Regions from separate parts of the Parashewanella tropica genome, predicted to be linked through region 2. Evidence: predicted binding sites of a transcription regulator. Region 2 holds the regulator's gene; each other region holds the start of a gene.

Region 1 (4,237 bases), 2.0 Mb from region 2:
CCAACAACTTTTAAACGAGACTCATCAAAGCCTTTCGCTTTGATCATTTCATGAGCGACAGAAAGCGCTCGCTTGCTGGATAACTCCCAATTTGAACGATAAAGCTCATTACTGATTTTTGTATCATCAGTATGCCCAGAAACCGTAATAATACCTGGGATATCTTTCAGCACTTTACCAACTTTGCGCACGATAGGTCTAAATCTAGGCTGTAAAAAGCCTGAGCCAGACGCAAAAGAGCCCTTCTCACGAATACGGATAATAATCTGCTGACCCAGCGATTCGACCTCTAAAGCACCATCTTGAATTTGTTGTTCAAGCTGCTGAGCGATTTTCTTCACTTGCTCGTTGATCTGATCTTGCTGGGCTTGAGCTTCTTGAGAATGTTTAGCTACTTCTACTTCTTGAGAAGTAGCAATGGAGTCACCACCACGTTTCTCCCCCTGCTGCTCTTGAACGCCACCCGCACTGTCTGCATCACCCGGTTGGAACTTCAGGGTTTGCTGAGTCATATCATCGGTTTTTTGATTAATGGTATCGATAGGTGTTGGCTCAGGGCGCCCCGGACGGAACTCTAAAGCAATGACAGAAGTCCCCTTAGGGATGTCTTTTACATTCACTTGGTTTTGCACACCAAAAGCAAACTTCATTGAGCCCGCAAGCTGTTTAAACTTGAGGACATCCATTTCAGAAAATGCCAGCAACAAAACGAAAAAGCACATAAGCAGTGACATTAAGTCAGCAAATGTGGCCAGCCACATTGGCGCTCCGGGAGGTGGGCAGTCACACTTTTTCTTCGCCATCGGTTACTCACCCTCGGCGCTGGCTTCGCCACGTTTTTTCTCTGACAAATAGCTTTTTAAGAAGCTTTCAATCACTCGCGGGTTTTGACCGTCTTGAATGGCTAATACGGCATCCATGATCAAATTGCGATTGAGCATTTCTTCTTCCATTCGCAGCGACAGTTTATCGGCAATAGGCAGTGCAACCATGTTGGCAATCATCGCACCATAAAGAGTGGTCAGTAGCGCAACCGCCATCGACGGCCCAATCGTTTTAGGGTCGTCCATCGCCTGTAGCATGGCTACCAGACCAATCAGTGTCCCGATCATCCCCATCGCAGGTGCTACATCACCCATTGCCTTAAAAATACCAACACCAATTTTGTGACGTTCAGCTGTTAAATCGATTTCTTTTTCTAATGCAGCTCTCACCATTTCACCATCATGCCCATCCACCAGCATATCGATGCCTTTTTGCATGAAGCTATTTGAAATTTGGGCTTCTTCAAGTGCTAGAAAACCGCCTTTACGCGCAGCGTCGGCCATTGAAGTACATTGCTCAATCAGCTCATCAGGTTTATCTAACTTGAACATAAAGGCTTTGATTGCCACTTTAACGGCACCAAAAAATTGCCCTAAGTTGTACTTCATCATTACAACAAACAACGAACCACCAATAACAATAAGAAGTGACGGCACGTTGATGAAAACACCAATACCACCACTGGTCACCATCGACGCTATTACGAAGCCAAAAGCTCCAAGAATCCCAATCAGCGTTGCTAAATCCAAAACCGTCCCTCAATAATTTGTCGCGCCATAAAAACTCGGCTTAGTTTATCTGATGCCAGTGATGAAGTCGTGGCTTCCCAGCTCAACATTTAACCAGTCAGATTACATTTCGCTCACATATTTATCGGTCATGCTTTCTGAAGGTTTAGAAAAAATTACTATTCGTAGCCATAACTGAGCAATTATTCCACGCGGAAATTTGACCCTCACCGCCTGCTGATATACCTTGTGACAGTTTCTAGGGCTGCGAAGGGAGCGGACACTGTGGCAAAAAAATCATCAGACTTAACATTTGAACAATCGTTAAGTTCATTGGAAAAAATTGTACTTGAGCTCGAGAAGGGTGATATCCCTTTGGATGATGCCTTAAAACAATTTGAACAAGGTATTGCCCTTGTTCGCCAAAGCCAGCAAAAGCTTGAACAAGCTCAACAGAAGATCTCAATACTGCTTGATGATAACGGCCAAGAAACACTCGCTCCTTTTGATAATGAAGGTGATAAATAGTGACTCAATCCGTTTTATCTGATGCTCTTTCTCAATACCAAAACCGTATTAATCACTATTTACAACAACAACTTGAACACTTACCCGAACATGCTATTGGCCTAAAAAAAGCCATGCAACATGGTGCGCTATTGGGTGGCAAACGTATTCGCCCCTTTCTTGTCTACAGTGTTGGAGACATGCTTGGCGTACCTTTAGAAAAATTAGATGTTTGTGCCGCCGCCATTGAATGTATTCATGCTTATTCGTTGATCCATGACGATTTGCCTGCCATGGATGATGACGAATTACGTCGTGGTCAACCCACCGTTCACATCGCCTATGATGAAGCTACCGCCATTCTCGCGGGTGACGCGCTGCAAACATTAGCCTTTGAGATTTTATCTGGTAAAACTGAGTTTTCGGCAACTCAACAGCTTGCGATGATCCAAGCCTTGGCTAAGGCCGCTGGATACCTTGGTATGTGTGGTGGACAAGCGATTGATTTAGCGTCTACTGATAAGCAGATTGATTTAGAGCGATTAACACAGCTACATGCTTTAAAGACTGGCGCTTTAATTTCTTGCTCTGTTGAATTAGCTCTGATTGCTGCAGATGCGACAAACGCTGATAGAAGGTCATTGGTGAAATACGCTCAATCACTGGGGTTAGCCTTTCAAGTTCAAGATGACATCTTAGATATTACCTCTTCTACAGAAGAGCTAGGTAAACCACAAGGTTCGGACGAAGAATCCAATAAAAGTACCTTCCCACAATTACTTGGTTTGCAGGGCGCGCAACAAACTGCAGCACAATTAATTGAGGATGCACTATCAGCCTTGGCTAAATTACCCTACAATACGCAGTTAATCGAACAATTCGCCCAGTATATCGTGGCACGTCGAGTATAAGATTTCAGTAAAGTATGGATATTTCACAATTTCCGGTACTGGCAAAAGCTAATACCCCTGAAGAACTCAGGCTACTCCCTAAAAGCCAGCTTTCTCAATTGGCTAATGAATTAAGAGAGTTCTTACTTAAGTCTGTTGGTAAATCCAGCGGACATTTTGCTTCTGGCCTTGGCACCGTTGAACTGACGGTGGCACTTCATTATGTCTATAACACGCCCTATGATCGTTTGGTGTGGGACGTTGGTCATCAAGCTTACCCACATAAAATTCTAACCGGTCGTCGCGACCGTATGCATACCATTCGTCAAAAAGACGGTTTGCATCCTTTCCCATACCGTGAAGAAAGTGAATTTGATACATTTAGTGTCGGTCACTCCAGTACTTCTATCAGTGCTGCATTAGGTATGGCAATTGCAGCTGATAGAGAACAATCTGGCCGAAAAATCGTATCTGTAATCGGCGATGGTGCAATTACAGGTGGTATGGCTTTTGAAGCTTTGAATCATGCTGGAGCATTGCACAATGACATGTTAGTCATTTTAAATGACAATGAGATGTCAATTTCTGAAAATGTTGGTGCGCTAAATAACCACCTGGCCCAAATCATGTCGGGACGTTTCTACAGTAGCATTCGCGAAGGCGGCAAAAAAGTGCTGAAAGACATGCCGATGGTGAAAGAAATGGTGCGACGCACCGAAGAGCACCTTAAAGGCATGGTGGTTCCAGGGACTTTATTTGAGGAACTGGGCTTTAACTACATTGGCCCAATTGATGGCCATGATGTTAATGCCTTAGTTGAAACACTTGCCAACATGCGTCAGCTTAAAGGCCCTCAGTTCTTGCATATTATGACTAAAAAAGGTCGTGGATATGCCCCAGCGGAGAAAGATCCTATCGGCTGGCATGCGGTGCCAAAATTCGATCCCAGTGAATTTAAAAAACCTGCAAGCAAACCTAGTAACCCAAGCTTCTCTCAGGTATTTGGTAAGTGGATATGTGATGTAGCCGCTAAAGATGAGAAAGTACTTGGTATTACCCCTGCTATGCGTGAAGGTTCAGGCATGGTTGAGTTTTCACAACGATTCCCTAAGCAGTATTTTGATGCCGCGATAGCTGAGCAGCATGCTGTCACTCTAGGTGCAGGCTTTGCAGTAGAAGGCTTTAAACCTGTCGTTGCGATTTACTCTACGTTTTTACAACGTGGCTATGATCAGCTTATTCACGATGTTGCTTTACAAAAACTTCCGGTGTTATTTGCAATTGACC
Region 2 (4,237 bases):
AACTCAGCCGTTACAGAGCGCTTACCTGTTCTGAGTAAATCAAAGGTATTTTCAGATTCGTGGCACACATCAACCATAGGGGACAAGCCTAAAAACCCTGCACCACCTTTTACAGTATGGAAGCCACGAAATATTGCATTCAATAGTTCGGTATCTTCTGGGTTATTTTCAAGATCAACTAACTGCTCTTGCAGTAGCTCAAGAATTTCGCCAGCTTCAATTAAAAAATCCTGAAGGATCTCTTCATCAACCGAAAAGTCCATCCCTATACTCCTTACAGCCCTACACGCCTGCCTTTATCGCTTCAAGTCTACGCTTAACTTTAAAAACCTAGACTCGATAACAAATCATCAACTTCATCTTGTCCAGATACCACATCATCTCTTATATCGGCATTTAAAATTGGACCTTCAGCTTCAATTTTATTTTTATTTTTCTCTTCCGGATGAGTTGACGTATGTTCGCCAAAGAGAGTCAGCATTGATACCAAGCTGCTTTCAACTTCGTGAACAAGCTCAATCACTCGTCTGATCATTTGACCGGTTATGTCTTGGAAGTCTTGAGCCATGAGAATTTGGTTAAGTAAATCACGTAATCGGGTAGAGTCGTGAGCACTTCTTTGCATCATTTCTTGAATGTCAAAACAGAGCTTTTTGAAGGTTTCAAGGTCAATATCTCGACGCATGAGCTTATCCCAAGCGGGTTGGACATTGTTGATGTTTGTGATTAAGGCATCAGCCAAAGGAAGTGATTCTTCAACCGCATCCATGGTTTTATTGGCCGCTTGTTCTGTCATATCAATAACGTAGTTCAAGCGCTCTTTAGCATCGGGAATTTCATTGTTCGTCAATTCAGTTAGGCGACTGTCTACCTGAAAGTCGATTAAAGCACTGTGAAGTTCACGAGTTAACTTGCCAATTTCATCATAAAGCTCGTTTTGAATAGGCACAGCTAGCTCTTTTACGATTTCATCAGCCTGCTGCTGTTCACCAGCCGTTAGAAGCTCAACAAGCAGTTGAGCTTTTTCAAGAGTGATCAGCCCTGAAGTTTGTTCTAGCATACAACATCCTTGCTTAGCTTAGCCCAGTCTTTCAAAAACTTTATCGAGCTTCTCTTTGAGGGTGGCGGCTGTGAATGGCTTCACAACATAACCGTTTACGCCAGCTTGAGCTGCAGCAATGATTTGCTCTCGCTTAGCTTCAGCTGTAACCATAAGTACAGGGATAGATTTGAGTTTTTCGTCGGCTCGAATAGCCTTGAGCAAGTCAATACCTTGCATGCCAGGCATATTCCAATCGGTAACCACAAAATCAAAGTCACCTTTTTGTAGCATAGGCAGTGCGGTGGTTCCGTCATCGGCTTCTTGGGTATTATTAAATCCCAAATCCCGCAACAAGTTTTTAATGATACGTCTCATCGTTGAAAAGTCATCAACAATAAGGATTTTCATATTCTTGTCCAAGGTTTCCTCCAAGGGCTTTTGTAATCTTTTATCTTTATCGTAAAAAAAGCGAACGGAAACTTATATAGACAGAGTTAACAGCCTGATAACGCTTGGATATCCAAACTGGCCGTAGCGCATCTAACAAGGATTTCCCATCAAATAAAAGTGACACTTTGTCACTAAAAATTTATAGCTTTCTATATTTTTTAATTAAACAGTCAGCCAAAAGCTGGCTTAAATTATTGTTCTGTCCAATCTCTCAGCTTACCTTTAAGTCTGAGCATAGCTTGGCTCAAAATCTGGCTTACTCTTGACTCACTGACTTCAAGAATAAGTCCGATTTCTTTTAAGTTAAGGGCTTCATCATAGTAAAGCGATAACACCAAGGCATCTCGCTCTGGTAATTGTTTAATCCCTTGAACTAAGGCCTTCTGGAAATTGTGCTCTGACAAAGTGTCAAAAGCATGATCTTCTGGCGCTTGATCTTCTCGGATCACATCATGCGATACGCCTAGATCTTCAAAGCCAACGATTTTTCCTGTCGCCACATCATTGAGAATGTGATGATATTCTTCAATCGGTAAGTTTAATTCGGCCGCAATTTCAATATCTGAAGCTTCTCTTCCTAATTCTTGCTCAAGTTTTTCAATTACCTTGTCAACCATGCGTTGATTTCGGTGAACGGATCTTGGCACCCAGTCTCCTCGACGGATTTCATCAAGCATCGCACCACGAATTCGAATACCTGCAAACGTTTCAAATTTTGCACCTTTACTGCTATCGAATTTCCCTGAGGCCTCTAAAAGCCCCATTAATCCTGCTTGTAATAGGTCATCGAGTTGAACAGATGCTGGAAGTCGCGCAAGTAGGTGGTGAGCGATTTTTTTCACCAGCGGAGCATACTGTTCGACTACATGTGTTCTATCGTCAAAACTAGTATACGCAGCGGCCTTATTCACTCACATTTTCCTCTTTATGATCTGGCCTTTTAACTAAGCGTTCAATGAAGAACTCTAAGTGCCCACCCGGCTGATCAGGTATAGGCCAGCTAATGATCTTATTGGCTAGACTGTGATAAGCAATGGTTGATGGCGATTTAGGGAAAGCTTCAACAACCAACTTTTGTTTCCGCACTGATTTACGAACATTGTCGTCATAAGGCACTGTAGCTACAAGCTCCAAAGCGACATCTAAGAAACGATCGGTCACTTTACTGAGTTTGGCAAACAATTCCATACCTTCTCTCAGGCTACGAACCATATTAGCTACAATTTTGAAGCGGAATACGCCATGTTCACGACTGAGGATTTTGATAAGTGCATAAGCATCGGTAATGGACGTTGGTTCGTCACATACTACGATGAGTACATCTTGAGAAGCTCTGGCAAAACTCAATACCATGTCTGAGATACCGGCAGCGGTATCAACAATTAATACGTCAAATTGCGTTCTCATTTCACTGAACGCTCGAATCAATCCAACGTGTTGAGCAGGAGTAAGCTCAACCATATTTTGTGAGCCTGATGTCGCAGGGATAATACCTATTCCCTTAGGGCCACGAACGATGACGTCATCTAATTCACTTTCACCAGTAAGTACATGAGAAAGATTCTTTTCAGCGCGGATACCTAACATGACATCTACGTTGGCCAAACCCAAATCGGCGTCCAGTATTAATACACGCTTGCCTTTTTCTGCAAGGGCGACTGCTGTATTAATGGAAACGCTGGTTTTACCAACACCACCTTTACCACCACTTACAGCAATAACTTTCACTTTTTCGTTATTTGGTTGATTCATCATACGTAAACCGCTTGCTTGATCTTGGGTCATAGCTTTACTCAAACTGTTAAAGCGAACTTGGCTTCGCTTTACCTGCTATAAAATCTGTCGTTAATCTTAGTAAAGTTCGTTATTGCGAACTTCCCAATCAGAATTCGTATTATGTACGAAATCGGGTTTTGATTCATCTAATACTGACAATGCTTGTTCGGCTAATTTGTAAGAATCTGCCACATGCATGTCTTCAGGAACCCGTTGTCCGTCTGTTACATATCCTAAGGAAAGTTGGTTTTCAATCACCACACTTAATGCCGCAGCTAATGAAACAGACTCATCTAATTTGGTTAATATCGCACCCGCCAATGGTACACGCTGAAAATGTTCTACAGCTTCTTGCAACACTCGACGTTGAGATGTTGCAGACAATACCAGATAATTTCGAATTGGTATGCGTTTATTTTCAGCTAAGTTGTCCAATTGTTGATATAGACGCAAATCTCTTTGCCCCATACCGGCTGTATCTATCAATACTAGTTTACGATTTCTAAATTGATACAGTATTTGTTCTAACTCATTTAGGTCATGAGCAAGCTTTACTGGACACCCCATAATTTTGCCATAAGTTGCCAGCTGCTCATAGGCTCCAATGCGATAATGATCCATTGTAACCAAGGCTACTTGATCACTGCCATGTTTAGCAGCAAATCGAGCTGCAATTTTAGCTAGACTGGTTGTTTTACCAACACCTGTTGGTCCTACTAGTGCAACAACCCCACCACGATTAACAATATCGTCACCTTGGTTGTCGAGTAAATTAGCTAAGCTTCTTGGTAATGCGCTCACCAACTCCGCTGGCGAGTAGTGAGAAGCCAATTCAGCAAGTTGCTTGGCAAGCGGCATAGAAAATTCAGCTTCGATTAACTTGCTTTCTAGCATAGAGCCAACTGGGTCAACACGTTGTTTTTGCTCATTTAGCAAGCTTGAAACTTGATGAGTCAATAAGTTACGTAA
Region 3 (4,237 bases), 350 kb from region 2:
CATTTACAAACTCAACAATGCGAGTTTCCATATTAATGAGCATGAAAATCTGCTGAGCTTGTTCGGCAGCACATTTAAACAAAGATAACTGTTCATCTTGTGTATAGGTGTGTTTAGTGGCAATCGTTAAAGCAAGCTGATCCGCTAATTGAGAAACAATATAAATTTCGCTATCTGACCAATTTTTTTGCTGATCCGTTCGCTCTACATTAATAATGCCTTCTAGGTGACCATTAATTCGAATCGGCACATCTAATAAGGATTTAATGCCATTAGGATTAATATAGAATTCGCGAAATTCATCTACACGAGAGTCATTAGAAGTATCGTTAACATCAATAGAACGGCTATTTTCAAGAAGTTTTAGATAACCACTAAAATCACTGATTTGAATGTAGTTCTTTAAATCTATCGTACTATCTTGTCTTTGATGAGCGACTAGGCTTAATGCGGTTTGCTCATTTTTAAATAACCAGACACTTACACCTGTAATATTGAGGTGTTTGTACAATAGCTCAGAAACCAACTCGGCCGTTTCCTTGAAGTTTCCTTGTTGTTTTTGTTCTGAGTTAACAACGGTTTCAACAATGTGTTGATACTTACGACGCTTCACATATGTCCCTTACGAAAGCCAAGAGCCTATAAAATGAGGCCAAAGATTACTTTAAAAAAACTGTGCAATTCAAGTTTTCATTGTATTTATGACAACATTTAACCAGCGAGTTTGTTTTGCATTTGAAATAGCATCTTTTCAACGGCTACAGCAAAAGTGAGCACTAATGTCGTTTTATCTTCATTTGATTCAATATGATACTTAACATCATCAAACTGACTAGTAGCGATTTCCAGCATCTGCTGAGCTTCTTTTTCCGATGAACTGCCAGAAAACAAAATAATAAGCTCTTTGTCATCTTCACCAATAACAGCACCTACATCGACAAAGGCACCACAAGTATTACATGTATCATTTACATCCAGAGATTGGTTTCGTTTAATACTTTTCACTTTGAAGCCTCAAAATTCAAAAGAAAATGCATTATAGGTTAGAGAAATCCTGCCTAACTCTGATTCAGATCACTATATTGAGCATTTGCTCCTGCTTTTGAATTTGATCGACTAAATTTAGTTCCAATTTTTTTGTTGGTAATTTCGAAACATTGTGTTTTTGCTGAACATGAATATCACAATTTTCAATTGCTTGCTGTAAACCAAAAGGTCTTGAACCTCGGTTAACTAGGGCTTCTGGTTTGAGTGTGTGTTGTAATCGAAATGCAATTAAACCATCTTGATGAAACACAGAACCATGATCGATTGGAGTATCTTCTTTAGATATATCCGCAATTAACGGTTGCTCTACGGACTCTGAGTGAGGCGCCATCGAACGAACATCTTGAGACATCAGTGCCAGTAACAGCGAAAACTCACTGCGATAGTTAGATGTGGTGGCCTTATTTAATTGGCCTCCTATATCTAACTCATTTACTATTACTGGCGTCAACTGCATAAACTTTCATCAAAAAAGACGTTCTTTGATAATTTATCGACCATACGAGCTAGAACTTTAGCTTTATTTGACTTTCGCCCTTTACAGTTTGAAAAAATCTGACTACTATTGCCGCCGCAAAATAAGGAGGGGTTCCCGAGTGGCCAAAGGGATCAGACTGTAAATCTGACGGCTCCGCCTTCGAAGGTTCGAATCCTTCTCCCTCCACCATTTTGCACAATCAGACAATATGAATTGGAGGGGTTCCCGAGTGGCCAAAGGGATCAGACTGTAAATCTGACGGCTCCGCCTTCGAAGGTTCGAATCCTTCTCCCTCCACCATTCTTCATATTTCTGATTATTCACATCTTATGTGGAGGGGTTCCCGAGTGGCCAAAGGGATCAGACTGTAAATCTGACGGCTCCGCCTTCGAAGGTTCGAATCCTTCTCCCTCCACCATTTTCTTTAGTTTAAGTGCTTTCTTTGTCTCATTCGCTTTTTTTTCCATACTAATTTCTCTATCCTTTACCCAAAATCTTTTAGATGGAATTTTCAATGAGTAACTCTTGGGTAAATAAAGCCATACAAAAAATTGAAGCTGACTATCAGCGCAGTGCTGACACTCATTTAATAAAATTAGATATTCCAAGCCTTGCTGGCATTGATATTTACCTTAAAGATGAAAGCACTCACCCTACAGGTAGCTTGAAGCATCGGCTTGCTCGCTCACTCTTTCTTTATGCTTTATGTAATGGCTGGGTAAAAGAAGATACCACGATTATTGAGTCCTCCTCAGGAAGCACAGCGGTATCGGAAGCCTATTTTGCAAGGCTGCTCGGCCTACCTTTCATTGCCGTTATGCCTAGCAGCACAGCCAAAAAGAAAATCCAACAGATCGAATTTTATGGTGGAAAGTGTCATTTTGTTGATCATTCCAGCGAGATTTACGCCGAGTCAGAACGATTAGCCAAAGAGTTAAACGGTCATTATATGGATCAGTTTACCTACGCTGAACGCGCAACAGACTGGCGTGGCAATAACAATATTGCCGAGTCAATATTTTTGCAGATGAAATTAGAGCCGCACCCAACCCCAAAATGGATTGTTATGAGCCCGGGCACTGGAGGAACATCAGCAACAATAGGTCGTTACCTTCGCTATCAGGCCTTAGACACTAAGCTTTGTGTTGTCGACTCTGATAATTCCGTTTTCTATGAATACTATCAAACTGGAAACAAAGCTCTTACCTGTCAAACCGGCAGTAAAATCGAGGGAATTGGTCGCCCACGAGTAGAGCCTTCTTTTATTTCAGGCGTGGTTGACCATATGCTTAAAATACCTGACACAGCGTCTATTGCAACGGTTCACTGGCTGCAAACTCTCATTGGCAGAAAAGCAGGCGCATCAACGGGGACTAACCTTTACGGCGCATTGAAACTTGCTAAAGAAATGAAAGCCAAAGGAGAAACTGGCTCTATTGTGACTTTATTGTGTGACTCAGGAAATCGCTATTTAGATACTTATTATGATGATAAGTGGATAACTGAAAATATTGGTGATTTATCAAAAGCCAAATCTTGGCTAGAGCAGTTTGCTTAAATAAAGGTTAACACGCCATTGCTCATAATAAATATTAAATCCTAACGCCCTATAAACACTGAAGGAATAAGCGATACTTTAAGTTCAAACTGGTGCTTTGTCATATTCATACCTAATAACGCTGAAATTACACTTTCATGAAGTTTAGGCATATGTTCAAAGTTCAGGTTCTTAAATTGAAGGTTGGGTACTTGGCATAGCAGGTTCTGATCCCCCGAGAAAAAAATCAAAACAGGAATCTGAAGCTGCTCAATTTCTATTAAAAGTTCATCAACCGGGTAATGCAAAATATATAGCACATCACTTTTCTGATAACACTTAATCGTATCGCAGGCCGATTTTAGATACACCCTTGCTTTAGGCCACGCTATTTCGGGCGTAACAACATCACTGGCTGAGTGAATCTTAAACCCTGCCTGCCTCAATGCAAACCCAGTAAAAGAACGACCACAAGCTATTTCTATGGCATGTTTCGTTATTGGCTTTAAGCACGCAGACATTTCTATAGCATTTTCTTTACTGTGTAACTGGTAAATGTTCAGCCCAAATAATTGGAACTCTCTACAAGTATTAACAATACATTTAAACTCTTCTTTTCCTTCCTCACACTCTTCAGTTACAAACCATTCATCCCCCGTCAATCTAACTCCGAGCTTTTCTGATAGTTCCAACACTCCATATATTTTCTCGGGAAGCTCAAAATTTGCTAATTCAAGTAAGCCATGAAGTTGATCTTGTATTAACCTGATTTGTGCCTCAGTACCTACATTTGATATTTGTAAGTACCTTATGTAACAAATCAATTTTGACCCCCCAATAGCTTGCATTCTTAGTCTGAACTCTTGTTCTTCCGATAAATCCCCTCCAAAATGCCGTTTGTAAGTTGAAATAAATTGTTTGAAATAATGAGCTTCGTTTTTTACCCGCTCCACTAATTCACCATCATATTGGACGCTTTCATGCATTCCTCTGTTACACTCCAAGAGATCTTGCATTTCGGCACTTAAAACCATAGGTTCGTACTGATAACTTTTAAGGTGAGGTGCATGTGCTGTGCTCAAGCTTTTTTCGTCGTGGAATGGTAACTGATGTGACTTTCGTATTTTATAACTTCTTACTCTCCCAGAAAGTAAACGAACTAAAAGCACATCTGT

What was found. The regulator FliA, encoded in region 2, starts transcription of late flagellar genes. The targets are predictions, from matches to a motif close to CTAAAGNTNNNNNNNNNNNNGCCGATA.
Region 1: pomA (flagellar motor protein PomA) is a predicted target of FliA. The motif match lies at 1,697-1,723, and genes of this name have one in related genera.
Region 3: E2H97_RS11855 (VC2046/SO_2500 family protein) is a predicted target of FliA. The motif match lies at 1,539-1,565, and genes of this name have one in related genera.

Annotation. Positions count from the first base shown of each region.
Region 1 covers NZ_CP037951.1:1,077,812-1,082,048, reverse strand. Annotated here, with positions in the region: gene E2H97_RS04480 (flagellar motor protein MotB) at 1-803, opposite strand, end outside; gene pomA (flagellar motor protein PomA) at 807-1,574, opposite strand; gene xseB (exodeoxyribonuclease VII small subunit) at 1,839-2,081, shown strand; gene ispA ((2E,6E)-farnesyl diphosphate synthase) at 2,081-2,971, shown strand; gene dxs (1-deoxy-D-xylulose-5-phosphate synthase) at 2,986-4,237, shown strand, end outside.
Region 2 covers NZ_CP037951.1:3,048,936-3,053,172, forward strand. Annotated here, with positions in the region: gene E2H97_RS13400 (chemotaxis protein CheA) at 1-263, opposite strand, end outside; gene E2H97_RS13405 (protein phosphatase CheZ) at 323-1,060, opposite strand; gene cheY (chemotaxis response regulator CheY) at 1,079-1,462, opposite strand; gene E2H97_RS13415 (RNA polymerase sigma factor FliA) at 1,684-2,403, opposite strand; gene E2H97_RS13420 (MinD/ParA family protein) at 2,396-3,277, opposite strand; gene flhF (flagellar biosynthesis GTPase FlhF) at 3,344-4,237, opposite strand, start outside.
Region 3 covers NZ_CP037951.1:2,698,877-2,703,113, forward strand. Annotated here, with positions in the region: gene E2H97_RS11845 (sensor domain-containing phosphodiesterase) at 1-613, opposite strand, end outside; gene E2H97_RS11850 (DUF406 family protein) at 712-1,005, opposite strand; gene E2H97_RS11855 (VC2046/SO_2500 family protein) at 1,070-1,504, opposite strand; tRNA gene E2H97_RS11860 (tRNA-Tyr) at 1,630-1,714, shown strand; tRNA gene E2H97_RS11865 (tRNA-Tyr) at 1,741-1,825, shown strand; tRNA gene E2H97_RS11870 (tRNA-Tyr) at 1,859-1,943, shown strand; gene E2H97_RS11875 (PLP-dependent cysteine synthase family protein) at 2,040-3,083, shown strand; gene E2H97_RS11880 (hypothetical protein) at 3,125-4,237, opposite strand, start outside.